4 regions of the Streptomyces sp. NPDC013455 genome follow, and region 2 is predicted to be linked to each of the others. Evidence: riboswitches for the same ligand, from Rfam matches in the RefSeq annotation. Region 2 holds a riboswitch; each other region holds the start of a gene.

Region 1 (7,357 bases), on a different contig from region 2:
AGTGTGTCGGGTTCCCCCTGGCTTCCACGTCACCGCGACGTCACAGCCTCGCACCAGCCGACCCCTGGCGCGACTTGGTTGCATATGCATAAGATGCACATGCCTTTATTCGCGCTACGACGTGACGCACCTGGGGGACCCATGAGCCGCCGCTTCCTGTTCGTCCTGGGCAGCGCCCGCGACGCCGGCAACACCGAGTTGCTCGCCCGTGAGGCCGCCGCCCAGCTGCCCACCGACATCGAACAGCGCTGGATCAGCCTCGCCGAACACCCGCTGCCCGACTTCGCGGACCTGCGGCACGACAGCGACCACGTCCGGCCGGCCCCGGACACCCCGGCCGGCCTGCTGCTGGACGCCACACTCTGGGCCACCGACATCGTGATCGCCTCGCCGCTGTACTGGTACTCCGTGTCCAGCCTCACCAAGCGCTACCTGGACTACTGGTCCGCCTGGCTGCGCACCCCGGGCCTCGATTTCAAGGCCACGATGACCGGCCGCACCCTCTGGGGCATCGCCGCGCTGGCCGACCACGAACCGTCGGTCGCCGACCCGTATGTCGGCACCCTCAACAATTCGGCCGCCTATCTGAAGATGCGCTTCGGCGGAGTGCTCCTCGGCAACGGCAGCGCACCCGGTGACGTGCGGAAGGACACCGCCGCACTGGCACGCGCGAAGACGTTCTTCGAGCAGGACGCGCCGCTCGCGCGCTTCCCCTTCGAGACCGGCGGGCCCGGCGTCCAAGGCTAGGGGCCTGCCGTTCTAGACGCTGATGTCCTTCGCCGTGAAGCGCGCCCAGGCCGCCGAGCCGAACACGGCCGCGTACAGCGCCTGGAGGCCGAGGTTCTTCACCAGGTCGTCCCAGTAGACGGGGTCGCGCATCACATCGGCGAAGGACAGCCAGTAGTGCGAGAACAAGTAGGGCTGCACCACGTGCAGCTGGGGTATCTGGTCGACGATCTGCACGGTGATGAGCAGGCCGACCGTGGTCGCCATCGCCGCGATACCGCTGTTGGTGAGGGTCGACACGAACAGGCCGAGGGCCGCGACACCGACCAGTGAGGCCGCGACGACCAACGCGATCAGCAGGGCGCGGCCGAGTCCCTCGGTGAAGCTGATCCGGGTGCCGGAGATCGTCGTCAGCTCGCCCAGCGGGAAGAGCAGCGCACCGACGGCCAGCGCGGAGACGGCGACGACCAGGGTGGCCAGCACACAGAAGGCCATCACGGTCGTGTACTTGGTGAGCAGCAGCCGGGTGCGGCCGGCCGGAGCCACCAGCAGATAGCGCAGGGTGCCCGCGCCCGCCTCCCCGGCCACCGCGTCACCCGCGACGACACCGACGGCCATCGGCAGGAAGAACGGCAGGGTCGCGGCCAGCGCGGTGAACACCAGGAACAGACCGTTGTTGGTGATCTGCGTGATGAACGCCGGGCCCTCGCCGTTCCCCCCGCCCACCGGCGCACCGCTGCGCGTTTCGATCTTCACCGCGATCCCGACCAGCACCGGCACCGCGGCCAGCACACCGAGCAGGGCGAGCGTGCGCCAGCGGCGGACGGTGGTGACCAGCTCGCTGCGCAGCAGCCCGAGGGCCCACAGCGGGTTCGGGCGGCGCAGTGCGCCCTCGAGGACCACATCAGCCCGCGACATCGAAGCCCTCCCCGGTCAGCGCCACGAACGCGTCCTCCAGGGAGGCGCGTTCGACAGTGAGCCCTCGGACGCGGACGCCGGCGGTGACCAGAGCCGCGGTCACCTCGGCGAGATCCCGCTCGGGCGGTTCGCCGGCGACCCGGTCGCCGTCGGCGGTCACGTCCGCGACGCCCAGTTCCTTCAGCACCCGGGCCGCCTCGGACGTGTCCGGGGTGGTCACCACCAGCCGGCCGCGTGCCCCGGCCGCCAGGTCGGCCACCGCGCCCTGGGTGACGAGCCGGCCCTGCGCCATGACGGCCGCGTGCGTGCACACCTGCTCGATCTCGTCGAGCAGGTGGGAGGAGAGGAAGACGGTGGTGCCGTCGGCGGCCAGCTCCCGGATCAGGGTCCGGATCTCCCGCATGCCCTGGGGGTCGAGGCCGTTGGTGGGCTCGTCCAGCACCAGCAGTCTGCGCGGCTGGAGCAGCGCGGCGGCCAGCCCCAGGCGCTGCTTCATGCCGAGGGAGTACGCCTTCGCCTTCTTGCCCGCGGCCGCCGCGAGACCGACCCGGTCCAGGGCCGCGGACACGCGGGCGCGCCGGGTGCGCGGGTCGGCGGTGGGGTCGGCTGCGTCGTACCGCAGCAGATTGTCGCGGCCGGAGAGGAAGCCGTACAGGGCGGGGCCCTCGATGAGCGCGCCGACCTGCGGAAGGACCGTACGGGCCGCCCGCGGCATGGGCCGGCCCAGCACCCGGACCGTGCCCGCGGTCGGCTCGATCAGGCCCATCAGCATGCGGATGGTGGTGGTCTTGCCGGAGCCGTTCGGACCGAGGAAGCCGAAGACGCTGCCGGCCGGGACGGTCAGGTCCAGACCGTCCACGGCGAGCTGTCCGCCGCGGTAGCGCTTGGTGAGGCCACGGGTGGTGATCACACCGGCCCCGTCCGCCGCCGGGCCGGGCTCCGGCGGCCCGGTCACGGCCGGCTCGCGCTCCGGCGCGTCCTCCGGATCAGGCGCCGGTGCGGCCATCGAGGCACGCCCCCGCGCGTCCCTCGGCGCACGCTCCGGCGCGTTCCCCGGATCGCGCCGTGCGGCGGACGGTTCGTCCATCGGCTCCCCCTCGCTCCGTGCTTTCGTGAAGGGTCAACGTACGGTCACCGTCCGTAGTGCCCGGACGGGGTCACTTTCCCGCGTCGGCCGCCTTCACCAGGGCCTCCTTGGTCACCGCGCCGGCGTAGACCTTGCCGTCGTCGGTGATCAGGGCGTTGACCAGGCGGGTGGAGAAGACCGTGCCCTTGCCGAACTCGCCGGAGACCGGGTCGCCGAGCGAGCCGAGGAAGCCGCCGAGTTCGCCGCCCTCGGCGCCGGTCGGCAGACCACCCTCGGCACCGGTGTCGAAGGCGGCTATGGACGTCCAGCCCTTGCCGAGGACGTTCAGCCCGGTCAGGCCCTCGGCGAGGTCCTCGCCGTGCTTCGGGGTGTGCTCCCGCGCCGTGGCCCCGTCCTCCTCCTCGGTGACCTTCGCGCCCTTGGGCGGGGTGAAGTCGAACGTGGAGGCGGCCGGCCTGGCGAAGGAGACCTGGGTGAAGCCCGCGTCGAGGACGGCGGCGCCGCCGCTCCTCGGGGTGAGCGTGAACTTCAGCGGCAGGCCGGTCTTCGCGTCCACGGCGATGCTGATGGCGCCGACCGTGGTGCCGGACTGCTTGGGCTGGATCAGCAGTTTGTAGGCGTCGCGTCCGGCGACCTGGGCGGTGCCGTCGACGGTGACGGACGTGGTGTCGTCCACCGACTTCAGGGCCTCGTCGGCGAAGTCCTTCGGGGTGGCGGGCGGCTCGGCGGCGCGGTCCTCGCCGGAGCCGGCCGTGGTGGAGTGGTAGACCTCGTTGCTCTTGCTGTCGTAGCCCCAGACGTCCTTGCCGTTGTGGATCAGGCTGTACTCGGCGCCGCTCTCCAGCAGCGACAGCTTCTGCCGGTCGGGGCCGTCCGCGGCGACGCGCAGGGTGTGCGTGCCGGAAACCAGCTCGGTGAGCTTGGCCTGCGGGTCGGCGGAGGACCCGTCGCCGGAGCCCTGCCCCGCGCTGGAGGCCAGACCGTCCTCCAGCCCGCCGAGGTCGGGCAGGCCGAGGTCGGTGCTCGTCTTCACCGTGCCGGACAGCTGCTGCACGTCCGACTTGGCGATCTTCTCGATGAGCTGCTCGGCGGTGATCTTCGGGAGGTCGGGGTCGCCGGAGTCGGCGAGCGCCGGGACCAGCCCGATCGTGGCCGCCGCCACCCCCACCACCGCGACCGGGACGGCGTACCGGGCGGCCTTACGCCGGCCGGAGCGCGGGGCTGCGTCCCGCGCGGCGTCCACTGCGTCGTCGGATTCGTACGGTGCCATGTGTGCCTTACCTCCGTCGTCGGCGGCGGCTGTCCTCACGCTGGTCCACCTGTGCCGCCATTCTCACCCGAATCGGTGAGGAGTGGTGGTGTCCGTGGTTCCCATCTGACCAAATCGGCCGTGAGCAAGCGTCAGACCTCGGAGCCAACTGCGGGTACGCCTGCGGTATGACACACAGGGGCGTTTTCTCCTCCGACCCGTAGGGGTCGTACCGGATGGCACCGCCGTAAGGGGGTACGGCCGGGTCAGCCGGCGCGGTGCACCACCGCGTCGCACAGCTCCGTCAGGGCCGCCTTGGCGTCGCACTCGGGCAGCGGGGCCAGCGCGGAGCGCGCCTCCTCCGCGTACCGGATGGTGTCCCGGCGGGCCTGCTCCAGCGCGGGGTGGGCGCGCAGCGCGGTCAGCGCCTCGGCGTGCCGGGCGTCGTCGCTGAGGTCGGAGTCCAGCAGCTCGCACAGTGCGATGTCCTCGGCCAGCCCGAGCCGGGCGGCCCGCTCGCGCAGCCGGAGCACCGGCAGGGTCGCGATGCCCTCGCGCAGGTCGGTGCCCGGGGTCTTGCCGGACTCGTGGGAGTCGGAGGCGATGTCCAGGACGTCGTCGGCGAGCTGGAAGGCGACCCCGAGGCGTTCGCCGTACTGGGTGAGCACGTCGACGACCGTCTCGTCGGCGCCGGACATCATCGCGCCGAACCGGCACGACACCGCCACCAGGGAGCCCGTCTTGCCGCCGAGCACGTCGAGGTAGTGCTCGACCGGGTCGCGCCCGTCCGAGGGGCCCGCGGTCTCCAGGATCTGGCCGGTAACCAGCCGCTCGAAGGCGAGGGCCTGTACCCGGACCGCCTCGGGGCCGAGGTCGGCGAGGATCTGGGAGGCGCGGGCGAAGAGGAAGTCGCCGGTGAGGACCGCTACGGAATTGCCCCAGCGGGTGTTGGCGCTCTCCACGCCCCGTCGCACGGCGGCCTCGTCCATGACGTCGTCGTGGTACAGCGTGGCCAGGTGGGTCAGCTCCACGACCACGGCCGACGGCACGACACCCGGCGCGTAGGGGTCGCCGAACTGGGCCGCGAGCATCACGAGCAGCGGGCGGAACCGCTTCCCTCCGGCCCGCACCAAGTGCTGCGCGGCCTCCGTGATGAACGGCACCTCGCTCTTGGTGGCCTCGAGCAAGCCTTCCTCGACAGCCGTCAATCCGGCCTGGACATCGGCTTCCAGAGCCTGGTCCCGCACGCTCAGCCCGAACGGCCCGACGACGGTCACGAGGGGTCTCCTGTCTGCTGGTGTCTGCTGGCGATTACACGGTTTGTCGATAGGTCGCTGCCATCACTCAAGTCAGCGTATCCGGTCCTGTTTCGATCACCGATAGCGCCCACCGGTCCAGCCCGGGCGGTATCAGATCATGACCGGCATGGTTTCGATCGGATGGTAATAACGGACATTTATCTGCTTAATCCCAATGCGGACACTCTGCCGGAACCTCCGCGCACCTCTCCCCGAGTTCCGCATCACCCCGACTTCAGGCGTTAATCCCTCTCATCCGCCTAATCCTGCATGTCTGTTTTGCAGCAGTTTGCCATTTCGTGAATTGGGTCACGCGCCCCCGCCTGGCACCCCCCTGCCGGAACGCCTCCTTCCCCTTGTACCGCCGGGGAGTTGGAGGTTGGCGACCGCAAAGGATCAAGTACCCCATACGGCGTCGATCAAGGTCAAATGGCACGTTGCATGAATCGGGTACTTGTTCCCGACATGTGCTCTCGCATACGTTCCGGGCCGTCGGGCGGACGCCTAATCCTGCCGCCGCCCGCATTACCCATCGACGAACTCATTCGTACGGCAGGAGCGGGGGACCCAGGTAAGCCGCCGGGCCGGACGGCACACGCCGACCGGCACGGCTCGGGGTGAAGCCGTGCCTCCTCCAGGGCGCGGCCGGGCGCCTCCCCGCCCGAACCCGACAGCTCACCTCGCAGGCGTCGGAGAGGAACCCCCCATGTCTGCTGCCGCTCAGCCCCGCCGCACCCGGAACAGCCGCCTCGTCCGTACCCTCGCCGTCGCCGGTGCCTGCGTCGCCACCGTCGCCCTGCCGCTCGTCGGCGCCACCAGCGCCTCCGCGGCCTCCGGCACCACGACGGCCGCCACCACGCTCGCCGGGTACCCGAACAACCTGGACGGCTGGATCCGCGAGTCGCTCGCGATCATGGCGGAGAAGGACATCCCGGGCACCTACAACGGCATCTACCGCAACATCATCCGCGAGTCCTCGGGCAACCCGAACGCCATCAACCTGTGGGACTCCAACGCCGCCAAGGGCATCCCGTCCAAGGGCCTGCTCCAGGTCATCGACCCGACGTTCAACGCGTACCACGTCGCCGGAACGTCGTTCAACATCTACGACCCGGTCGCGAACATCACCGCCGCCTGCAACTACGCGGCCGCACGGTACGGCTCGATCGACAACGTGTTCGGCGCGTACTGACAGCCGGCGGACCGGCGTGCCGACGGGACGGCGTGGGCACGCCGGCCGGCCGGTGGAGGCCGTTGACCGGCCGCCGATCGACGGCTGCTGATCAGCCGGTCAGCCGCCGGTCAGCCGGTCAGTCGTCGGTCAGCCGGTCAGCCGGTCAGCCGGTCAGCCGGTCGGGAACAGTCTTTCGAGGACGACGGCGATGCCGTCGTCCTCGTTCGACGAGGTGATCTCGTCGGCCACCGCCTTCAGTTCGGGGTGGGCGTTGGCCATGGCGACACCGCGGCCGGCCCACGCGAACATCGGGATGTCGTTGGGCATGTCACCGAAGGCGAGGGCCCGCTCGGCGGCGATCCCCAGCCGCTCGGCGGCCAGCGCCAGCCCGGTCGCCTTCGTCACCCCGCTCGGCTGGAGCTCCACGGTGCCCGGCCCCGACATGGTGACCGTGGCCAGCCGGCCCACCGCCGCGCGGGCCACGGCCGCCAACGCGTCGTCGGACAGCTCGGCGTGCCGCAACAGCACCTTGCTGATCGGCTCGCACCACAGGTCGTCCCGCCGGCCGACGCGCACCGCGGGCAGCGTCGGATGGGGCATCCGGTAGCCGGGCTCGATGAGCGTGAGCCCGTCCACACCGTCCTGGTCGACCGCCGCGTAGACCTGCCCCACCTCCGCCTCGATCTTGCCGAGCGCGGTCTCGGCCAGCTCCCGGTCCAGCCGGACCGACCACAGCAGGCGGTCCTCCCCGGCGTCGTAGACCTGGGCTCCCTGCCCGCACACCGCGAGCCCCGTGCAGCCGAGGGCACCGAGCAGGGGCCGTACCCGCGGGGCCGGGCGGCCCGTCACCACCAGGTGCCGGGCACCGGCCCGCGCCGCCCTCGCGAGCGCGGCGAGCGACCGGT
Region 2 (7,357 bases):
GGAGCTGCTCCACCGGCACAAGGCGCTGCTCATCGCCGACGAGGTGCAGACCGGACTCGGCCGCACCGGCGACTTCTACGCCTACCAGCACGAGGACGGCGTCGAACCGGACCTGGTGTGTGTGGCCAAGGCCCTCTCCGGCGGCTATGTGCCCGTCGGCGCCACCCTCGGCAAGGACTGGATCTTCAAGAAGGTCTACTCGTCCATGGACCGCGTGCTGGTGCACTCGGCGAGCTTCGGCTCCAACGCGCAGGCGATGGCGGCCGGCCTCGCGGTGCTGTCGGTCATGGAGAACGAGCAGATCGTCGCCGGTGTACGGAAGACCGGGGACCTGCTCAGGTCCCGGCTCCGCGCGCTGACCGACCGGTACGAGCTGCTCGCCGACGTCCGCGGCCGGGGCCTGATGATCGGCATCGAGTTCGGCCGGCCGTCCTCGCTGAAGCTGCGCAGCCGCTGGGCCATGCTCCAGGCCGCCCGCAAGGGCCTGTTCGCGCAGATGGTCGTCGTACCGCTGCTCCAGCGGCACCGGATCCTCACCCAGGTCTCCGGCGACCACCTGGAGGTGATCAAGCTCATTCCGCCGCTCGTCATCGACGAGGCCGACGTGGACCGGTTCGTGGCCGCCTTCACCGCCGTGATGGACGACGCGCACGCCGGTGGCGGTCTGATGTGGGACTTCGGCAGGACACTGATCAAGCAGGCGGTGGCGAACCGCTGATACCGGCGGGCCCGGCGGTCCGGTGACCCCGTCGGGCCCGGCGGTCCGGTGCTCCCCGGGCCCGGCGGGGTCGGCGGCGCGAGCGGGGTCAGCGGCGGCTTTTGCCTCACAGGCAAGAAAATTGCCGCTCGGGCAATAATCCGGCTCAATGGAGGCATGAACGCCTCAGACGCGGAGCCGTCGCCGGCCGCCGACGACGCGCTGCCGGCCGTCGCGCCCCAGCTGCGCGCCCTGCGCCGGCGCACCGGCCTCACGCTGGAGGCCGCGGCCCGCACGGCCGGGCTCTCCCCGGCCCACCTGTCCCGCCTGGAGACCGGACAGCGGCAGCCGTCGCTGCCCATGCTCCTCGCGCTCGCCCGTGTCTACGGTACGACGGTCTCGGAGCTGCTCGGCGAGACGGTCGCCGACCGGGACGCGATCGTGCGGGCCGCCGACATGGAGCCGACCCGGGCCGGCGGGTGGACGTACCTCCAGGCCGGGGCGCCCGGCCGCGGCATGCAGGCCCTGCGCGTGCGCGTGCCCTACGGCTCGCAGGGCGACATCGTGCGCGTCCACCCCGGCGAGGAGTGGCTCTACGTCCTCAAGGGGCGCCTGCGCCTGCGGCTCGGCGACACCGCGCACCTGCTCGGGCCCGGTGACAGCGCGCACTTCGACTCGCTGACCCCGCACCGCCTCGCCGCCGAGGACCACGACGGCGTGGAGCTGCTGTTCGTCCACACCCTGCTGCAGAGCCCCACGGCCACGCTGTGCCTGGGCCCGCTGAACGGAGAGCTGCCATGAGCGACTTCGAGACCAAGTTCCCCCGGGCCCTGTGGATCCGGCTGATCATCTACATCGCCCTCGGCCACGTCCTGGCCGCCTTCCTTTACCTGCTGTTCGAGGTGGGCGCCAAGGGGTGAGGCGGCGGGGCAGCCCCCGTCCCGAGCGCCCCGGGACCGGGCCGAAGGGCTCAGTCCAGCAGGCGTTCGCGCAGCCGTTCCCGGGAGGCGGGGGAGAGGCCGAGCCCCTGGGCCAGGTAGGTGTCGACGCCGCCCCAGGTCTCCTCGATGCTCGCGAACGCCGCCTCCAGGTACTCCACGCGCGCGTCGAAGAGCGGGTTGAGCAGCTCCATCACCTCGGGGGTGTAGGCGGTCTCGGCGCTGCCGCTGCGGCGGACCTTGTAGCGGCGGTGCGTGGCGTTGGACTCCAGGTAGTCGGCGACGATCGCCTCGCGCTCCACGCCGAGGGCGAGGAGCGTCACGGCCACCGAGATGCCCGCGCGGTCCTTGCCGGCCGCGCAGTGCATCAGCGCGGGCACACTGTCCTCGGCGAGCGCGTGCAGCACCCGTGAGTGCTCGGCGGTGCGCTGCGTGACGATCTGCCGGTACGAGGCGATCATCCGGGCCGCGCCCTTGCCGCCGTCCAGGATCGAGCGCAGCTGCTCCAGGTCGCCGTCGCGGACCATCTTCCAGAACTCGGCGCCGTCCGCCGGGTCGCTCAGCGGGAGGTTCACGTTCCGCACGCCCGGCAGGTCGACGTCCGGGCCCTCCAGCCTCTGGTCGGCGGCGTTGCGGAAGTCGAAGATCGTGTGCAGGTCCAGGGAGGCGAGGAAGGCCGCGTCCTCCTCGGTGGCGTGCGCGAGGTGACCGCTGCGGAACAGCACTCCGTGGCGCACCCGCCGCCCGTCCACGGTGGGCAGTCCGCCCACATCGCGGAAATTGCGCACTCCGGCCAGCTCGGGCTCGGTCGACGGGACCTGCTGCGTCACGGGGGCTCCTCCCGGTCGGATGCGTCGGCACCGCTCGCCGACGGCCGCTCAGACGACCATACGGTATCGATTTCCTCGGGCAATGAGTTGTCCACAGGCATTGCCAGGAGGTCCGGGCGCCCCGATGATGTTGAGACTTGAGCGGATCTGTCGGCACCTGTGAGGTCTCGATGGTGGACATCGCCGAAAACGGCCGTACCTGGCTCCTGTCGGGTCCCGCCAGCAGTTACGCCGTGCACCTCACCGAGGCCGACGAACTGCTGCACCTGCACTGGGGCCCGCGGATCACGCTCGCCGACGCCGAGGCCCTGGCGGCCGGCCCGCCGCCCGTGCAGCGGCCCTTCGAATCCCCGCTCGACGGCCGCGAGGAGTACCCCGTCGAGGGCGGACACCGCTTCGTCCGCCCCGCCCTGTCCGTCCGCACCGGGGAACGGCGTGGCACCGAGTGGCGCTTCGTGTCGTACGACACCGCAGACGGGGCGCACGGACTGCGGCTGCGCTTCGACGACGACGGCGTCGCGATCACGCTGCACTACCGGATGCGCGGCGACGTGGTCGAGCGATGGGTGACCGTCGCCAACGGCGGGCACGCGCGCGTGGAGCTGCTGCGGGCCGACGCGGCCACCTGGAGCCTGCCCGACCGCGAGGGCTGGCGGCTGTCCCAGCTGCACGGCCGGTGGGCAGCCGAGTCCCGGCTCACCACCGCTCCCCTCACCTACGGCGAGAAGGTCATCGGCAGCCGCCGCGGCCACACGGGCCACCAGCACCTGCCCTGGGTCGCCCTGGCCACCGACGCCACCGAGGAGCACGGCGAGGTCTACGGCTGCGCGCTCGGCTGGTCCGGTTCGTGGCGGATCGCCGTCGCCCAGCTCCCGGACGCGCGCGTGCAGATCACCGGAGGCGCCGGCCACGACGACTCCGGCCTGCTGCTCCTCGCGCCGGGGGAGACGTACACCACCCCCGTCTTCGCCGGCCTGTGGAGCGACGGCGGCTTCGGCGGCGCGAGCCGCACCTGGCACGCCTACCAGCGCGCGTACGTCGTCCCGGACGCGGAACGGGACCGGCCCGTGCTGTTCAACTCCTGGGAGGCGACGTACTTCGACATCTCCGAGGAACGGCAGGCCGCCCTCGCCCGCCGGGCCGCCGGGATCGGTGTGGAGCTGTTCGTGGTGGACGACGGCTGGTTCGGCGCCCGCACCAGCGACCGCGCCGGCCTCGGTGACTGGACACCCAACCCCGACCGCTTCCCGCACGGGCTGCGGCCCCTCGCCGACCAGGTGCACGGCCTCGGCATGCGGTTCGGCATCTGGGTGGAGCCCGAGATGGTCAACCCGGACAGCGACCTGTACCGCGCCCATCCCGACTGGGTACAGCACCAACCGGGACGAAAGCGGACGGAGATGCGCAATCAGCTCGTCCTCAACCTCGCACGCGAGGACGTGCGGGAGTACCTCTGGGAGCAGTTGGACACCCTGCTCTCCAGCGCCCCGATCGACTATGTGAAGTGGGACTTCAACCGCTGCTTCACCGACGCCGGCTGGCCCGGCGAACCGTACCCGCAGCGCCTGTGGGTGGACCACGTCCGCGCCCTGTACGCCCTGCTGGACCGGCTGCGCGCCGCGCACCCGCAGGTCGCCTTCGAGTCCTGCTCGGGCGGTGGCGGCCGGATCGACCTCGGGATGATGAGCCGCACCGACCAGGTGTGGACCTCCGACAACACCGACCCGCTGGACCGGCTCGCCGTCCAGCACGGCTTCTCGCAAGTCCACCCCGCGCGCGTGATGGCCGCCTGGGTCACCGACAGCCCGAACAGCCAGCTCAACGGCCGGATCAGCACGCTGCGCTTCCGCTTCGTCAGCGCGATGGCGGGCGTCCTCGGCATCGGCGGTGACCTCACCCGGTGGACGGACGAGGAGCTGTCCGAGGCCCGGCGGTGGGTGGAGCTCTACAAGGAGATCCGTCCGGTCGTGCAGCGCGGGGAGCTGTACCGGCTGCGGCCCCCGGCGGGCGGCCTCAGCGCCGTGCAGTACGTGCGGGGGGAGGAGGCCGTGGTCCTCGCCTGGCTGGAGGCGCAGCGCTACGGCGAGCCGGCGCCGGCGCTGCGGCTGCGCGGGCTCGATCCGACGGCGTCGTACGAATGCCGCGAAACGGGCGAAGTGCACTGCGGTGCGGTGCTCCTGCACCACGGGCTGCGCACGGAGCTCAAGGGATACCTGGATGCGACGGTTCTCCGCCTGCGCCGCATCTGAGTCGTCTGTCCCAATTGCTGACTTCGCCCCAACTGGGCCTGAAAAAGGGAACCCTGGCGAGAGGTCGCGTGAGCAGCGTCATATCCGTGGCCGAGCGTTACCAGTCATGTCCACGTAATAAACGTGCCGTAAAGCGGAATTGGCAGGACGCGCGGTGCGGAATGCACGCTGAGTGACAGCGATTACCCGGATCCGATCACCCGAAACCCGAACAACGGGAACCGGCTGCTTGTTTCCGTACGACTCGCTCGCTTACGTTCGCCACCAATCCGGACGGAACGCCGAATCCTGCCGCCGCCCGGAGTCCCCACACCCATGACCCGTGTCCGGCAGGAGCGGGGGACCCACCAGGTACGACTGCCTGTCCCGGTCTCCGTGACAGGCCAGGGGTGCAGCCGTGCACGCACGGCCGGGCAGCTCCAGCCCGAACCCGACAGCTGACCTCGCAGGCGCCGGAGAGGAACAGCGCCATGCCCGCGAAGGGTAAGCACCGACGTCCCAAGACCCCGCGTTTCTCCCGCTCCATCGCCGTCGCCGGCACCGGCGGCGCCGCCCTGGCCCTGCCGCTTCTCGGGGCCACCGGAGCGCACGCGGCCACCCCCGCGCAGCCCGTCCCCGGCAAGGCCGTGCAGTCCCTTCCCGGCACGGCGAAGAAGGCCCCGGCGCAGACGGGTTCCACGGTGCGCACCTACACCGTGAAGTCCGGCGACTGCCTCGCGGCCATCGCCGACCAGCAGCACGTCGGCGGTGGCTGGCACCGCCTCTACGACGACAACCGGCAGGCCATCGGCGACGATCCCGCGCTGATCCACCCGGGTCTGAAGCTCACGCTCGGCGGGAAGGCCGCACCGTCCGGCACCGGATCCGCCGCCCCGAAGCCTCCGGCCGCCCCCAAGGCCCCCGCGGCCAAGTCCTCCCCGGCCCCCGAGTCCTCGCCGGCCCCCGAGTCCTCGCCGGCCCCCGAGTCCTCGCCGGCCCCCAAGGCCCCGGCCGCCAAGCCTGCCGCCGCCGAGACCGCCACGACCGGCTACACCCTCCCGGTGGCCGGCGCCGGCGTCGGCACCGCCTACCGCGTGGCCGGCAGCATGTGGTCCAGCGGCTACCACACCGGCGTCGACTTCGTCGTACCGACCGGCACCCCCCTCAAGGCCGTCGCCGCGGGCACCGTCGTCTCCGCCGGCTGGGGCGGCGCGTACGGCAACCAGGTCGTCCTCAAGCTGAACGACGGCCACTACGCCCAGTACGCCCACCTCTCCCAGCTCTCCGTCTCGGCCGGCCAGACCGTGACCGCGGGCCAGCAGGTCGGCCTGTCCGGCGCCACCGGCAACGTGACCGGCCCGCACCTGCACTTCGAGATCCGCACCACGCCCGACTACGGCTCCGACATCGACCCGGTGGACTACCTCCGCCGGCACGGCGTCTCCGTCGGCTGACGGCCCCCGCTGCACCACCTGCCTGACACGCCTCCGAAGGCCGGACCCCGATCCCCGGGTCCGGCCTTCGGTGTACCGGCAGGCGTATTCCTGGATTGCAAATTCTTTAAGAGTGTCTCATCTCACCGTTCGTCAACCCCGTCCTACGGTCGCGTAAGTCACATCCGAAGGTGAATCATGGTCCGCTGTGGCAGACGATTCGAAGAATGACAACAGATCAGTGATCGGGTCGTACGTGGCGGTGGGGGACAGCTTCACCGAGGGCGTCGGCGACCCCGGGCCCGACGGGGCGTTCGTGGGCTGGGCCGACCGGTTCGCCGTACTGCTCGCCGACCGCCGCCCCGAAGGCGACTTCCGATACACCAACCTCGCCGTGCGCGGGAAGCTGCTCGACCAGATCATGGCCGACCAGCTCCCGCAGGCGGTCGACCTGGCCCCCGACCTCGTGTCCTTCTGCGCGGGCGGCAACGACATCATCCGCCCGGGCACCGACCCCGACGAGGTGGCCGAACGCTTCGAGCGCGCCGTGGCCCGGCTGGCCGAGGCCGCGGGCACGGTGATGGTGACGACCGGCTTCGACACCCGCGGTGTCCCCCTCCTCAAGCACCTGCGCGGCAAGATCGCCACTTACAACGGGCACGTCCGTGCCATCGCCGACCGGTACGGCTGCCCCGTGCTCGACCTGTGGTCCCTCAAGTCCGTGCAGGACCGCAGGGCCTGGGACAGCGACCGGCTGCACCTCTCGCCCGAGGGGCACACGCGCGTGGCGCTGCGGGCCGGGCAGGTCCTCGGCCTGGACGTCCCGGCCGACCCGGAGCAGCCGTGGCCCCCGCTGCCGCCCCGGGGCACCCTGGAGGTCCGCCGCGACGACGTCCAGTGGGCCCGCGAGTACCTCGTCCCGTGGATCGGGCGGCGGCTGCGTGGCGAGTCCTCCGGGGACCACGTGACCGCGAAGGGCACGCTGTCGCCGGACGACATCAAGATGCGGATCGCCTCCGTGGCCTGACCCACCCGGCCTGATCCACCCGGCCTGACCCCGTCGGCCTGACCCCGTCGGTCTGACGCCGTCGGTCTGACGCCGTCGGCGTGACGGAGCGGCTGACTCGGTCGGCTTGATCGCGCCCGCACCCCGGACCGCGCATACACGCCCGGTCCGGGGCGCACGCGTGCCTGCTCACCGCTCCCGCTCGGTCAACGCCTCCCGGCTCAG
Region 3 (7,357 bases), on a different contig from region 2:
CGGCGCCGTACGCCCGCCAAGCGTTCCGCGCTGCTGACCGTCGCCGTGCCCTCGGCCTGTGTCATGGGCGTCGCCGGGATCGCCGCCGCCTCGGTCGGCGCGCTCGCCGACGACTCCACCAAGGACACCTCCACCACCGCCGCGGACGCGCAGCCGGTCAAACCGGCCGTCGCCAACAGCAAGCTGGACACCCAGCTCAAGACCCTCTCCGCCGGCGCCGACGACTTCGCCGACCGGGCGAGCCGCACCCAGGAGCGGATCGACCTCAAGGCGCAGCAGGAGCTGGAGAAGAAGAAGGCGGCCGCGGAGGCCGCGCTCAAGGAGCGGCTGCGGCCGAAGTTCGCGCTGCCGGTCGCACAGCACGGCCTGAGCGCCTACTACGGCCAGGCGGGCATCAACTGGATGTCGGTGCACTCGGGCATCGACTTCCCGGTCTCGTACGGCACCACCGTCATGGCCGCCACCGACGGCACCGTCACCACCAAGTGGAACAGCGCCTACGGCAACATGATGATCGTGACGGCGAAGGACGGCACGGAGACCTGGTACTGCCACCTCTCCACCTACCGCGTCGCCTCCGGTGCGTCCGTCAAGGCGGGCGAGCCGATCGCCTACTCCGGCAACTCCGGCAACTCCACCGGCCCGCACCTGCACTTCGAGGTCCGGCCCGCGGGCGGCGCGGCCATCGACCCGCTGCCGTGGCTGCGCAGCCACGGTCTCGACCCCACGTGATCCGGCAAGCCGTCGAAGGGGCCCCCGCCGTCCGGCGGGGGCCCCTTCCGCTTACAGCTTCTCCACCGGCGCGTACCGCAGCAGCAGCCGCTTGGGCTTGGCGTCGCCGAAGTCGATCGTCGCCTCCGCGTTGGCGCCCGTGCCCTTCACCGCGACGACCGTGCCGAGGCCGAACTGGTCGTGTGTGACCCGGTCGCCGACGGCCAGTGCGACCACCGGCTTCTCCGCCGTGCGCCGCGTGGCGAACCCGGACGCGCCCGATGCCGAGGAGCGTGAGCGGGACGAGGACAGCGAGGCCGCGATCCCGGACGCCGGCCCGGAGGACACCGGTGCCGCCGCTCCGGTCCGCTTCCACTCCACGTGGGTGGGCGGGATCTCCTCGAGGAAGCGGGAGGGCGGGTTGTACGACGGCTGGCCCCAGGCGCTGCGCATCGCCGAGCGCGTGAGGTACAGCCGCTCCCGCGCGCGCGTGATGCCGACGTACGCCAGGCGCCGCTCCTCCTCCAGCTCCTTCGTCTGGCCGAGGGCGCGCATGTGCGGGAAGACGCCGTCCTCCATGCCGGTGAGGAACACGACCGGGAACTCAAGGCCCTTGGCGGTGTGCAGGGTCATCAGCGTGATGACGCCGTCGCCGTCCTCCTCGTCGGGGATCTGGTCGGAGTCGGCGACCAGGGCCACCTGCTCCAGGAAGTCGGCGAGCGTGCCCTGCTCGCCCTCGCCGCGCTCCTGCTCGAACTCCAGGGCCACGGCCGCGAGCTCCTGCAGGTTCTCGATGCGGGTCTCGTCCTGCGGGTCCGTGGACGCCTGCAACTCGGCCAGGTAGCCGGTGCGTTCGAGGACCGCTTCGAGGACGGTGGCCGGTCCGGCACCGGACTCCACGATCGTGCGCAGGTCCTCCATCAGCGTGTTGAACCGCTTGACCGCGTTGGTGGAGCGCGCCGCCATGCCGTACGCCTCGTCCACGCGCTTCAGGGCCTGCGGGAAGCCGATCTTCTCGCGCTGGGCGAGGGCGTCGATCATCGCCTCCGCGCGCTCGCCGATGCCGCGCTTGGGCACGTTGAGGATGCGGCGCAGCGGCACCGAGTCCTCGGGGTTGGCGAGGACCCGCAGGTAGGCGAGGACGTCCCGGACCTCTTTGCGCTCGTAGAAGCGGACACCGCCGACGACCTTGTAGGGCAGGCCGACGCGGATGAAGACCTCTTCGAAGACACGGGACTGGGCGTTGGTGCGGTAGAAGACGGCGACGTCCCCCGCGCGTGCCTTGCCGGCGTCGACCAGGCGGTCTATCTCGTCGGCGACGAACTGGGCTTCGTCGTGCTCGGTGTCGGCGACGTACCCGATGATCCCGGCGCCCTGGCCGGCGTTGGTCCACAGGTTCTTCGGGCGGCGGGACTCGTTGCGCTCGATGACCGCGTTGGCGGCCGACAGAATGGTCTGCGTGGAGCGGTAGTTCTGCTCCAGCAGGATCGTCGTCGCGTCGGGGTAGTCCTCCTCGAACTGGAGGATGTTGCGGATCGTCGCGCCCCGGAAGGCGTAGATCGACTGGTCCGCGTCGCCCACGACACAGAGTTCGGCGGGCGGGAGGTCGTCTACGCCGGGCGGGGTGCCGGCGTCCCCGGCGGTGCGCTCGCCCGTCCCGACCAGCTCGCGGACGAGGGCGTACTGGGCGTGGTTGGTGTCCTGGTACTCGTCGACCAGGACGTGCCGGAAGCGGCGGCGGTAGTGCTCGGCGACGTCCGGGAAGGCGCGCAGCAGGTTGACCGTCGTCATGATCAGGTCGTCGAAGTCCAGCGCGTTCGCCTCGCGCAGCCGCGACTGGTACAGCGCGTAGGCCTGGGCGAGGGTCTTCTCGAAGCCGTCGGCGGCCTGGGCGGCGAAGTCCTCCTCGTCGATCAGCTCGTTCTTCAGGTTGCTGATCTTGGCGCTGAAGGACTTGGGCGGGAAGCGCTTGGGGTCGAGGTCCAGGTCACGGCAGACCAGGGCCATCAGGCGCTTGCTGTCGGCGGCGTCGTAGATCGAGAACGACGACGTGAAGCCCAGCTTCTTCGACTCGCGGCGCAGGATCCGCACGCACGCGCTGTGGAAGGTCATCACCCACATCGCGTTGGCGCGCGGGCCGACGAGCTGCTCGACACGCTCCTTCATCTCGCCCGCGGCCTTGTTGGTGAAGGTGATCGCGAGGATCTGGCCCGGGTGCACGTTCCGCTCGGCGAGCAGGTGGGCGATGCGGTGGGTGAGCACGCGGGTCTTGCCGGAGCCGGCGCCCGCGACGATGAGCAGCGGGGAGCCGGCGTGCACGACCGCGGCGCGCTGGTTGTCGTTAAGCCCCTCCAGGAGCGCCGCCGCATCGATCACCGGGCGCGGGGCACCGTCCCGGTAGTACGCGTCCCTGTCCGGCGGTACGTCGAACTTCCCGCCGAACAGATCGTCCGGAAGCGGCTCCGGAGCGTGATCGTCCTCGGGCGGCGGCGGGGGCTCCTCCTCGCGCCCGCGAGGGGGCTGGAGGTCCGCCAGGAAGCTGTCGTCAAAGAGGCTGCTCATCGCTCTCCGAGTCTAGGGCGCCCCACCGACAACCGGTCGCCGTCCCCGGAACATGACCGGTTTCCGGAGGAGTCGATCTCTACGCCGGCCCCGCCCCGCCCTTTGCTCACGCAATGGAAGCAGCCGGTGACGCGGTCGTGAAACCTCTGACAGGTCACGGAAATGTATCGGACATACTGCGCACCAACCTTCACAGAAGACACACGAGTTGGCTAGGTTGCCGTCAGGCCGCACGACCCCCTACCGGCGAACGTCGCCGGGCCGCGCGGCCTCCGCCGAGTCCGGCGCGCCCCGCACGGTGCCCGGAGCCGGGGACCCACCGATCCTGGGGTGAATCGGCCGACTCCCGCCCGGGACGACGCCGTAGGGCAACCCTTCCAAGCAGCCGCCCGAACCCGACAGCTAACCCGGTAGGCGGCAGCACGGAAGGAGTCGCCCCTCTTGGCGTCGCACCGCAAGCCGCGCCCCGGCGGTACTCAGACAGCGGGCATCCGCACCCCCGCCCTCGCCACCGCCGCGCTCACCTCCGTGGCCATGCTCTCCCAGAGCTCCGAGGCCACCTACGCGGCCGGTCACGGCAAGCCGAGCGCCGAGGAGGTCGAGCGGAAGATCGACGACCTCTACCGCCGGGCGGAGTCGGGGGCCGGGACATCCGGCACGGGCAAGGAACGAATCGTCCGGGGCGACCGGGCGGAGCGCGCCGGGTGGACCGAGCGAGCGGAGCGCACCGGGAAAGCCGAGCGCACCGGGGGGACCGGGCGGGAGGAACCGGCCGAGGCCCCGCGGCGACGCGCGGACAGTCTCCAGCGGCTCCGCGACGAGGTCGCCCGGCGCGCGGCCAGGACCCGCGCCCTTCCCGCACAGCGCGGCACCACCCCCGGCGACAGGACCCCGGGCGACAGGACCCCGGCCCAGCGCGGCGCGGCCCCGGCCCAGCGCGGCGCGGCCCCGGCCCGGCACGGGGCCGCCCCGGACTCCGCCGTGGCGGGCACCGCCGTCGCAAGCACCGCCGTCGCAAGCACCGCCGTGGCGGGCAGCCGGGCCGAGGTTCCTGCGAGCGGCCCGAAGGCGGCCAAGGCGGCCGTGCAGAAGAAGCTCGCCCACGCGCGCGTGCTGGTGTCACGGCGGACCACCCGGGCGACGCCGCCGACCGGCCACATGTCGCAGCCGGCCGACCAGGCGCCGCAGGGGCCCGACCACGTGTCGCGGGGGCCCGCCCAGGTGCCACAGCGGACCGGGCAGGTGCCGCAGTGGACCGGGCAGGTGTCGCAGCGGACCGGGCAGGGCATCGCCACGCCGCCCATGCCGTCCAGGCCACCCGTGCCGTCCGTGCCGCCGGCCTCGTCCGCGCCGTCCGTGTCCCCTGCCTCGCCCGCGCCGTCCGTGCCGCCCGCCTCGTCCGCGCCGTCCGTGTCCCCTGCCTCGCCTGCGCCGTCCGTGCCGTCCGGTGGGCACGCGACCAAGGCCAGGGAGGCCGTCGCCTTCGCGCGCGCCCAGCTCGGCAAGCCGTGCGTGTGGGGCGCCGCCGGTCCCGGGTCCTATGACTGCTCGGGCCTCACCCAGGCGGCCTGGAAGTCCGCCGGCGTCACCCTGCCGCGCACCGCGCGCGAACAGGCCGCCGCCGGCACCCCGGTCCCGCCGGCCGAGGCCCGCCCCGGCGACCTCGTGTTCTTCGACGACGTGAGCCATGTCGGACTCTGCACGGGCGACGGCATGATGGTCCACGCCCCGAGGCCGGGTGACTACGTCCGCGAGGAGCCGGTCTCCGGCGTCGGCCGGCCGGCCGTCCACAGCGTGGTCCGGCCGGGGTGACCCGGAGCGCCGGGGATCAGGTCCACAGGACGGCGATGAAGACGTTGGCGGTGGTCAGCAGGCCGACCAGCCCGAAGAGGCCCTTGTCGACCCGTTCCTCGTCGCGCTTGACGTAGACCAGGCCGAGGATCACGATCAGCAGCGCCAGCTTCACGCCGATCTTGATGTTGTTCACGTGCTGGTCGTCGGCCTGGTTGAGACCGACCAGGGCCACGCCGGTGACCAGCATGGTGAGAGCGCCGTGCAGCATCCCGGGCACGAACCGGGCGGTGCCCTGGCCCATCGCCTTCATCTGGGTGAGGAAACCGCCGAGCAGTGCGGCGATGCCGACGATGTGCAGGCCGACGAAGAGATGGATGAGTACGTCCATGGGGCCGGAGCCTAGCCAGGGCGCTCCGGCCCTCCCGCGACCGGGCCCTCCGACGGCCGTGCGGTGCTTGCATATATGCGCTCCATAGCATCCCTCGGTCACCGCGTGTGCACTTCCCGGACTTCGGTCACTACGCTGCGTAAAGATTGCGACTCCGCCCCGCCGGCTCGGTCACATGCGGTCACATATGGGTCCGTCAAGGCCAGTTCCGTACAGGGCGTTACCCACTTGTCACGGTACGTCCTAGCCTCCTCGCCCAGGTGACCGGCTCCCCACCGCCGCCCGACCAGGGAGGCAGTCGGCCACCACCTCCGAGAGAGGCCCGGCGGCGGCCCGGTCCCCCTGTGCGGGCCGCCGCCGGGCGCACCGACCCCTCGGTCGTACGAGTCGTACGGAAGGACGTGACGGTCCAGGTGGCAACGCACCGCAAGCCCGGACAACGCTCGCTCAGCGGCCATACGGCCCGCACGGCCGCGACACTCGCCCTGGCGGGCGCGGCCACCGCGACGGGCTTCGACGGGACGGGACACGCCGAGCCACAGCTGACGCCGGCGCAGGTGAAGGCCAAGGTGAGCACGTTGTACCGGGAGGCCGAGGCCGCCACCGAGAAGTACAACGGGGCGAAGGAGAAGGCCGACGCGGCCCAGCGCCGGCTGGCCGCCCTCCAGGAGGAGACCGCCCGCGAGCAGGAGAAGCTCAACTCTGCCCGGGAGGAGCTGGGTTCCATGGCCGCGGCGCAGTACCGGGAGGGCGGCATCGACCAGGCCTGGCGGCTGGCCCTCTCCAGCGACCCCGACCGGTACCTGGACGGCGCCGCGTTCGCCGAGCGGGCCGGGGACCGGCAGGCGATGGCGGTGTCGGGGGTCCGCGAGCAGCTGCGGGAGATCGAGCGGTTGCGCGGTGCCGCGCGCGTCGAGCTGACGTCGCTGCGGTCACGGCAGGCGGAGCTGAGACGGCAGAAGAGGACCGTCACCGGCAAGCTGGACGAGGCCCGGCGGCTGCTCGCCCGGCTGCCCCCTCGGCAGCGCACCGGGGTCATCGGTGCGGGTGGCACGGGCGAACGCGTCTCCCGGTCGGCGGCGGACCCGCGGCAGCCGCTGAGGCCGGCGGAACCGGCCGGAGCCTCCGCTCCCGCTCCCGCCCCCTCCGGACGCGCGGCGGCGGCCGTCACCTACGCCTACGACAAGCTCGGCAGCCCCTATGTGTGGGGCGCCACCGGCCCCAACGCCTTCGACTGCTCGGGCCTGGTGCAGGCCGCCTACCGCTCCGCGGGCATCTCCCTGCCGCGCACCACCTACGCCCAGATCAACGCGGGCCGACGGGTCTCCCGCTCCGAACTCCAGCCGGGCGACCTGGTCTTCTTCTACTCCGGGATCAGTCACGTCGGCATCTATGTGGGCGACGGCCGGATGATCCACGCCCCCAACCCGTCCGCGGCGGTCCGCCTGGCCCCGGTCGACGAGATGCCGTTCGCGGGGGCGACGAGGGTGGCCTGAGGACCGACTGGGCAGCTCGGGGTGAGGACGAGGGGCGTGCCGGGCGGGGGCCGGGCGGGGACGGGTCCGTGGGGATCAGACCAGCCGGCGCGCGGTCGCCCAGCGGGTCAGCTCGTGCCGGTTGGACAGCTGGAGCTTGCGCAGCACCGCCGAGACGTGGGACTCGACCGTCTTCACCGAGATGAACAGCTGCTTGGCGATCTCCTTGTAGGCATAGCCACGGGCGATCAGACGCAGCACCTCGCGTTCCCGCTGGGTGAGGCGGTCCAGGTCCTCGTCCACCGGCGGGGCGTCGGTCGAGGCGAAGGCGTCCAGGACGAACCCGGCCAGCCGCGGGGAGAAGACGGCGTCGCCCTCCTGGACGCGGAAGATCGAGTCGATCAGATCGGTGCCGGTGATGGTCTTG
Region 4 (7,357 bases), on a different contig from region 2:
AGGCGATCACCTTCGCGCCCTCGGCGAGCTTGATGCCCGCCATGCCGCCCGCCGGCCGGCCCTGCGGGCGCACGACGGAGGCCTGGAAGCGCAGCAACTGCGCGTCGTCCGTGATGAACACCAGGTCCTCCTCCCCGGTGCGCAGCTCCACCGCGCCGACGATCCGGTCGCCCTCCTTGAGGGTGATGACCTCCAACTCGTCCTTGTTGGACGGGTAGTCGGGCACCACGCGCTTGACGACGCCCTGCTCGGTGCCGAGCGCGAGACCCGGGGACGACTCGTCCAGCGTGGTCAGGCAGACCACCGTCTCGTCGTCCTCCAGGGAGAGGAACTCGGCCAGCGGAGCCCCACCGGAGAGGTTCGGCGCGGTCGCCGACTCGGGCAGCTGGGGCAGGTCGACCACGTTGATCCGCAGCAGCCGGCCCGCCGAGGTCACCGCGCCGATCACCCCGCGCGCGGTCGCCGGCACCGCCGAGACGATCACGTCGTGCTTGACGCGCTTGGCACCGGCCGCCTCCGCGAACGGCTCGGCGGTCGCCGTGCGGGCCAGCAGCCCCGTCGAGGACAGCAGCACGCGGCACGGGTCGTCGGCCACCTGGAGCGGCACGGCGGTCGCCGTGGCGCCCGTGGACTCCAGCAGGGCCGTACGCCGGTCGGTGCCGAACTTCTTCGCCACCGCGGCCAGTTCGGCCGAGACCAGCTTGCGCAGCTCCGCGTCCGACTCCAGGATCCGGGTCAGCTCCTCGATCTCCGCGGTGAGCTTGTCCTTCTCCGCCTCCAGCTCGATCCGGTCGTACTTGGTGAGCCGGCGCAGCGGTGTGTCGAGGATGTACTGCGTCTGCACCTCGCTCAGCGAGAAGCGCTCCATCAGGCGCTCCTTCGCCTGCGCGGAGTTCTCGCTGGACCGGATGATCCGGATGACCTCGTCGATGTCGACCAGCGCGGTCAGCAGGCCCTCGACCAGGTGCAGCCGGTCGCGCTTCTTGCCGCGGCGGAACTCGCTGCGGCGCCGGACCACGTCGAACCGGTGGTCCAGGTAGACCTCCAGCAGCTCCTTCAGGCCCAGGGTGAGCGGCTGGCCGTCGACCAGGGCGACGTTGTTGATGCCGAAGGACTCCTCCATCGGGGTCAGCTTGTACAGCTGCTCCAGGATCGCCTCCGGCACGAAACCGTTCTTGATCTCGATGACCAGGCGCAGGCCGTGCTCGCGGTCGGTGAGGTCCTTGACGTCGGCGATGCCCTGGACCTTCTTCGCGTTGACCAGGTCCTTGATCTTCGCGATGACCTTCTCGGGTCCGACCGCGAACGGCAGTTCGGTGACCACCAGGCCCTTGCGGCGGGCGGTGACGGGCTCGACCGAGACCGTGGCGCGCATCTTGAAGGTGCCGCGGCCGGTCGCGTACGCGTCCCGGATGCCGCCCAGACCGACGATCCGGCCGCCGGTGGGCAGGTCCGGGCCCGGGACGAACTTCATGAGCGCGTCCAGGTCGGCGTTCGGGTACCGGATCAGGTGGCGGGCGGCGGCGATGACCTCGCGCAGGTTGTGCGGCGGCATGTTCGTCGCCATGCCGACCGCGATGCCCGAGGAGCCGTTGACCAGCAGGTTCGGGAAGGCGGCGGGCAGCGCGACCGGCTCCCGCTCCTGGCCGTCGTAGTTCGGCGTGAAATCGACCGTGTCCTCGTCGATGGACTCGGTCATCAGGCTCGTCGCCTCGGCCATCCGGCACTCGGTGTACCGCATGGCGGCCGGCGGGTCGTCGTTGCCCAGCGAGCCGAAGTTGCCGTGGCCGTCGACCAGCGGCATGCGCATGGAGAACGGCTGCGCCATGCGCACCAGCGCGTCGTAGATCGACGAGTCGCCGTGCGGGTGCAGCTTGCCCATGACCTCGCCGACGACACGCGCGCACTTCACGTACGCGCGTTCGGGGCGCAGGCCCATCTCGTTCATCTGGTAGACGATGCGGCGGTGCACCGGCTTGAGGCCGTCACGGGCGTCCGGCAGGGCGCGCGAGTAGATGACCGAGTACGCGTACTCCAGGTAGGAGCCACGCATCTCGTCCACGACGTCGATGTCGAGGATTCTCTCCTCGAACGAATCGTCGGGCGGCGGGGTCTTCGTGCTGCGGCGGGCCATCGCTGCCGGCTCCTTGCTACTGAAGCGATTGACGGGTCTGACGCGGACCATTGTGGACCGCGGCACTGACAGCCCCGGCCGCGACCCGGTCCACTCCGGCGCCCGGCCGCCGCCGGGGCGCCGGTGCGGCCGGTGCCGGGCAGCCGGACCGTGCCGGTGCCCGTGCCGCCGCCGGACCGTGCCGGGTGCCTGCCCCCGCACCGGGAGGGTGTGCGCCCGGTGCCGGAGAGCCGTCCACGGCACGCCTGACGCAGGCTACGCGATCCGCTCTGGGCGTACGTCCCGCGGGAACTTCGCCGGGCCCTCGCACGCTTTGCATACAGTGGCAGGAACGGCAGGAAAACCGCGGTTTCCATCAACCGCCTCCGCTCGCGAAGGGACGTACATGCCCATGGGTCACACGACCACAGCCGAGGCAGGCTCCGGGGGCCTGACAGCGACCGAGCACCGCCTGGCCAACGGTCTGCGCGTGGTGCTCTCCGAGGACCACCTGACCCCGGTGGCGGCGGTCTGCCTCTGGTACGACGTCGGTTCCCGGCACGAAGTCAAGGGACGCACCGGCCTGGCTCACCTTTTCGAGCACCTGATGTTCCAGGGCTCCGGGCAGGTGAAGGGCAACGGCCACTTCGAGCTGGTGCAGGGCGCCGGCGGCTCCCTGAACGGCACGACCAGCTTCGAGCGCACCAACTACTTCGAGACCATGCCCGCCCACCAGCTGGAGCTCGCCCTCTGGCTGGAGGCCGACCGCATGGGCTCGCTGCTGGCCGCCCTGGACGACGAGTCGATGGAGAACCAGCGGGACGTCGTCAAGAACGAGCGCCGCCAGCGCTACGACAACGTCCCGTACGGCACCGCCTTCGAGAAGCTGACCGCCCTCTCCTACCCGGAGGGCCACCCCTACCACCACACGCCGATCGGCTCGATGGCGGACCTGGACGCGGCCACCCTGGAGGACGCCCGCCAGTTCTTCCGCACCTACTACGCGCCGAACAACGCGGTGCTCTCCGTGGTCGGCGACATCGACCCCGCGCAGACCCTGGCCTGGATCGAGAAGTACTTCGGGTCGATCCCGTCCCACGACGGCAAGCCCGCCCCCCGCGACGGCTCCCTGCCGGACGTCATCGGCGAGCAGCTGCGCGAGGTCGTCGTGGAGGAGGTCCCCGCGCGCGCCCTGATGGCCGCCTACCGGCTCCCGCACGACGGCACGCGCGCGTGCGACGCGGCCGACCTCGCCCTGACGATCCTCGGCGGCGGCGAGTCCTCCCGCCTGTACAACCGGCTGGTGCGCCGCGACCGCACGGCCGTCGCGGCCGGCTTCGGGCTGCTGCGGCTGGCCGGCGCGCCCTCCATGGGCTGGCTGGACGTGAAGACCTCCGGTGACGTCGAGGTGCCGGTCATCGAGACCGCCATCGACGAGGAGCTGGCCCGCTTCGCCGCGGAGGGCCCCACCCCCGAGGAGATGGAGCGCGCCCAGGCCCAGCTGGAGCGCGAGTGGCTGGACCGGCTCGGCACGGTCGCCGGCCGCGCCGACGAACTGTGCCGGTACGCCGTCCTGTTCGGCGACCCGCAGCTCGCCCTGACCGCCGTCAAGCGGGTCCTGGAGGTGACCCCGGAGGAGGTCCAGGAGGTCGCCAAGGCCCGTCTGCGCCCCGACAACCGAGCGGTCCTCGTCTACGAGCCCAAGTCCCCCGAGACCGTCGAGGACGCCCAGATCCCGGAGGACCCGGAGCAGGAAGCGACCGTGGAGGCGGGCCGCGACGACACCGAGAACGAGGAGACGGCCAAGTGACCGAGCTCGCCACGATGGAGTTCCACCCTCAGCCGCAGCCCGGTGAGGCCAGGCCCTGGGCGTTCCCGGCCCCCGAGCGCGGCACGCTGGACAACGGCCTGACCGTGCTGCGCTGCCACCGCCCCGGCCAGCAGGTCGTGGCCGTGGAGGTGCTGCTGGACGCGCCCCTGGACGCCGAGCCGGCCGGCCTGGACGGCGTCGCCACGATCATGGCGCGGGCCTTCTCGGAGGGCACCGACCGGCACTCCGCCGAGGAGTTCGCCGCCGAGCTGGAGCGCGCGGGCGCCACTCTCGACGCGCACGCCGACCACCCCGGCGTCCGGCTCAGCCTGGAGGTACCCGCCTCCCGGCTGGCCAAGGGCCTCGGCCTGCTCGCCGACGCCCTGCGCGCGCCGGCCTTCGCCGAGAGCGAGGTCGAGCGGCTGGTCCGCAACCGCCTGGACGAGATCCCGCACGAGCTGGCCAACCCCGCCCGCCGGGCCGCCAAGGAGCTGTCCAGGGAGCTGTTCCCGGCGTCCTCGCGCATGTCCCGCCCGCGCCAGGGCACCGAGGAGACGGTCGAGAAGATCGACGCCGCGGCCGTACGCGCCTTCTACGACCGCCATGTGCGGCCCGCGACGGCCACCGTGGTCGTCGTCGGCGACCTGACCGGCGCCGACCTCGACGCACTGCTCGGCGACACCCTGGGCGCCTGGACCGGCACCCCGGGCGAGCCCCGGCCCGTGCCGCCGGTGACCGCCGACGACACCGGGCGCGTGGTCATCGTGGACCGGCCCGGCGCCGTGCAGACCCAGCTGCTCATCGGCCGGGTCGGCCCCGACCGGCACGACCGGGTGTGGCCGGCCCAGGTGCTCGGCACGTACTGCCTCGGCGGCACCCTCACCTCCCGCCTGGACCGCGTCCTGCGCGAGGAGAAGGGCTACACGTACGGCGTGCGCTCCTTCGGGCAGGTCCTGCGCTCCGCGCCGGACGGCACGGGCGCCGCGATGCTCGCCATCAGCGGCTCCGTGGACACGCCGAACACCGGCCCGGCGCTGGAGGACCTCTGGAAGGTGCTGCGCACCCTCGCGAGCGAGGGCCTGACCGACGCCGAGCGGGACGTCGCCGTGCAGAACCTGGTCGGCGTGGCGCCGCTCAAGTACGAGACCGCGGCGGCCGTCGCGAGCACCCTGGCCGACCAGGTCGAGCAGCACCTGCCCGACGACTTCCAGGCGACGCTGTACCAGCAGCTGGCCGCCACGGGCACGGTGGAGGCCACCGCGGCCGTCGTGAACGCCTTCCCGGTGGACCGTCTGGTGACGGTCCTCGTCGGCGACGCGGCACGGATCAAGGCGCCGGTCGAGGCGCTCGGCATCGGTGAAGTGACCGTCGTGGCGGCCGAGTAGCCGAGCGGCGGCACGCGCGTGGGGCCCCGGCGACCGGTCGACGGACCGCCGGGGCCCCACGCTGTTCCACTCGCTCCCTCAGATGCCCGTTTTGGGGCGGAGGTTGCCTGTCTGCCCTGTGGGATGCGCTACAAACCGAGGGATTCGTTTGAGGATTGAAAGCGGGCCGCCGTAGCGTCGTCCGGGCTGTTCGTCAGGCAGTGCGCCGCAACCGCGGCACCGGACAGCCATCGCCGAGTCCCCGTACGGCGCGAGCCAGGGGAGCCGGGGACCCATGCAGTCCCTGGGGTGAATCGGGCGCCCGCCAGGGGGCCCGTAGGAGACCTTCCTGCTCCGAACCCGTCAGCTAACCCGGTAGGCGAGAGGGAAGGAAAGGACCAGCCACTTCATGGCGTTCATGTGCGCCACCGGGAAGCACCGCAAGCCCGGCCGGGTCAAGCGGACCACCGCCCAGGCGGCCGGCGTCGCGGCCCTGACCACCACCGGTGTGATCGGCACCCTCGCCGCCTCCCCGGCGCTCGCCGCGGAGAACTCCACCGAGCAGACCGGCCTCACCCCGGTCCTCACCGTGAGCGACGACGTCGCCGAGCAGATCGACGCGCAGGCCGCCGCCCAGCAGCAGGCCGCCGACGAGCGGGCGGTCGAGGCAGCCGCGGCGAAGCTGGCCGCCGAGAGGGCCGAGGAGGTGCGCGAGGCCAGGGCCCGCGCCGCCCGCGAGGCCGAGCGCAAGCGGCTGAACGCCTTCGTCAGCCCCATCGCGCACTCCTACGTCTCCACGGCCTACCAGGCGAGCAGCGGCCTGTGGTCCTCCGGTTCGCACACCGGCATCGACTTCCACGCCGCCAGCGGCACCGCCGTCCACGCTGTGGGCTCCGGCACGGTCGTCTCCACCGGCTGGGGCGGCGCGTACGGCAACGAGATCGTGATCCGGATGGCCGACGGCATGTACACCCAGTACGGGCACCTGTCCTCCATCGGCGTCACCGTGGGCCAGAAGGTCGTCCCGGGCCAGCAGATCGGCCTGTCCGGCGCCACCGGCAACGTCACGGGCCCGCACCTCCACTTCGAGGCGCGCACGACCCCCGACTACGGCTCGGACATCGACCCCGTGGCCTACCTCCGCAAGCACGGCGTGAACGTCTGACGCGCACCGCACGCCCCTCCGAAGCCCCGGCTCACCGAGCCGGGGCTTTCGTCGTTTTTCACGGCTTCCGCCGGATGTGCTGACCAAAAAATATCCATGGATTACGACCCGCCGTCGGCAATTACCGCTCACTGGAATAGAGTCACGGAACACGCGTCGGCGACGGCGTTTCACGGGGATTAATGCGGAGGTCGGTCATGCGTATTCCGGCGCACTCGGTGTGCACGGCGATCCGGGACGACATCGTCGCCGGTGTCTACGAGCGCGGCAGCCGCCTCACCGAGGAAGTACTGGCCCGCCGCTACGGCGTCTCGCGCGTCCCCGTGCGGGAGGCGCTGCGCACGCTGGAGGCGGAGGGCTTCGTGGTGACGCGCCGGCACGCGGGCGCGTGCGTGGCCGAGCCGACCGAGCAGGAGGCCGCCGACCTGCTGGAGATGCGGATGCTGCTGGAGCCGCTGGGCGCAGCGCGGGCCGCCCAGCGGCGCACCGAGGCCCATCTGAAGGTGCTGCGCGGGCTGGTACGGCTCGGTCAGGAGCGGGCCCGGCGGGGGCACAGCGAGGATCTGCGCTCGCTGGGCGGCTGGTTCCACGAGACCCTCGCGCAGGCCTCCGGCAGCCCGTCGCTGACCTCGATGCTCACCCAGCTGCGGCACAAGATCGCCTGGATGTACGCGGTGGAGGCGCCGTCGAGCCCCGTCGACTCCTGGACGGAGCACGGGGCGATCGTCGACGCGGTGGCGCGCGGGGACGGCGAGCGCGCGCGGGCGCTCACGACGCTGCACGCCGAGCGTGCGGCGGGCGCGCACCGGCTCCGCTTTTCCGGTGCCGCGGAGCGTGTGAGGACTTCGCAACATGCCGTAAACACATCGGGCCAGCGACATTAACACGGGCGCCGTATACAAAGA

What was found. A riboswitch is a leader RNA that binds a small molecule or an ion and turns the genes downstream of it on or off. The one in region 2 is predicted to bind cyclic di-AMP.
Positions count from the first base shown of each region.
Region 1: it holds a riboswitch for cyclic di-AMP, as region 2 does, so the genes downstream of both, ABZ576_RS17695 (transglycosylase SLT domain-containing protein) here and ABZ576_RS22110 (LysM peptidoglycan-binding domain-containing M23 family metallopeptidase) in region 2, are expected to answer to the same signal.
Region 3: it holds a riboswitch for cyclic di-AMP, as region 2 does, so the genes downstream of both, ABZ576_RS18540 (NlpC/P60 family protein) here and ABZ576_RS22110 (LysM peptidoglycan-binding domain-containing M23 family metallopeptidase) in region 2, are expected to answer to the same signal.
Region 4: it holds a riboswitch for cyclic di-AMP, as region 2 does, so the genes downstream of both, ABZ576_RS07150 (M23 family metallopeptidase) here and ABZ576_RS22110 (LysM peptidoglycan-binding domain-containing M23 family metallopeptidase) in region 2, are expected to answer to the same signal.

Region 1 is NZ_JBEYCX010000010.1:1,992-9,348, reverse strand. Features, by position in the region: gene ABZ576_RS17720 (NAD(P)H-dependent oxidoreductase) at 142-747, shown strand; gene ABZ576_RS17715 (ABC transporter permease) at 760-1,644, opposite strand; gene ABZ576_RS17710 (ABC transporter ATP-binding protein) at 1,631-2,731, opposite strand; gene ABZ576_RS17705 (DUF2092 domain-containing protein) at 2,802-4,001, opposite strand; gene ABZ576_RS17700 (polyprenyl synthetase family protein) at 4,247-5,257, opposite strand; cyclic di-AMP (ydaO/yuaA leader) riboswitch at 5,802-5,980, shown strand; gene ABZ576_RS17695 (transglycosylase SLT domain-containing protein) at 5,985-6,470, shown strand; gene ABZ576_RS17690 (HAD family hydrolase) at 6,624-7,357, opposite strand, start outside.
Region 2 is NZ_JBEYCX010000013.1:184,682-192,038, reverse strand. Features, by position in the region: gene ABZ576_RS22135 (aspartate aminotransferase family protein) at 1-718, shown strand, start outside; gene ABZ576_RS22130 (XRE family transcriptional regulator) at 875-1,498, shown strand; gene ABZ576_RS22125 (DUF6126 family protein) at 1,495-1,617, shown strand; gene ABZ576_RS22120 (tyrosine-protein phosphatase) at 1,668-2,465, opposite strand; gene ABZ576_RS22115 (alpha-galactosidase) at 2,636-4,714, shown strand; cyclic di-AMP (ydaO/yuaA leader) riboswitch at 5,023-5,179, shown strand; gene ABZ576_RS22110 (LysM peptidoglycan-binding domain-containing M23 family metallopeptidase) at 5,185-6,147, shown strand; gene ABZ576_RS22105 (SGNH/GDSL hydrolase family protein) at 6,368-7,153, shown strand; gene ABZ576_RS22100 (TetR/AcrR family transcriptional regulator) at 7,322-7,357, opposite strand, start outside.
Region 3 is NZ_JBEYCX010000010.1:168,389-175,745, reverse strand. Features, by position in the region: gene ABZ576_RS18550 (M23 family metallopeptidase) at 1-732, shown strand, start outside; gene pcrA (DNA helicase PcrA) at 784-3,273, opposite strand; cyclic di-AMP (ydaO/yuaA leader) riboswitch at 3,537-3,706, shown strand; gene ABZ576_RS18540 (NlpC/P60 family protein) at 3,715-5,085, shown strand; gene ABZ576_RS18535 (hypothetical protein) at 5,102-5,455, opposite strand; gene ABZ576_RS18530 (NlpC/P60 family protein) at 5,869-6,951, shown strand; gene ABZ576_RS18525 (response regulator transcription factor) at 7,027-7,357, opposite strand, start outside.
Region 4 is NZ_JBEYCX010000003.1:113,839-121,195, forward strand. Features, by position in the region: gene ABZ576_RS07135 (DNA topoisomerase IV subunit A) at 1-2,134, opposite strand, end outside; gene ABZ576_RS07140 (pitrilysin family protein) at 2,520-3,923, shown strand; gene ABZ576_RS07145 (pitrilysin family protein) at 3,920-5,308, shown strand; cyclic di-AMP (ydaO/yuaA leader) riboswitch at 5,530-5,684, shown strand; gene ABZ576_RS07150 (M23 family metallopeptidase) at 5,697-6,452, shown strand; gene ABZ576_RS07155 (GntR family transcriptional regulator) at 6,650-7,336, shown strand.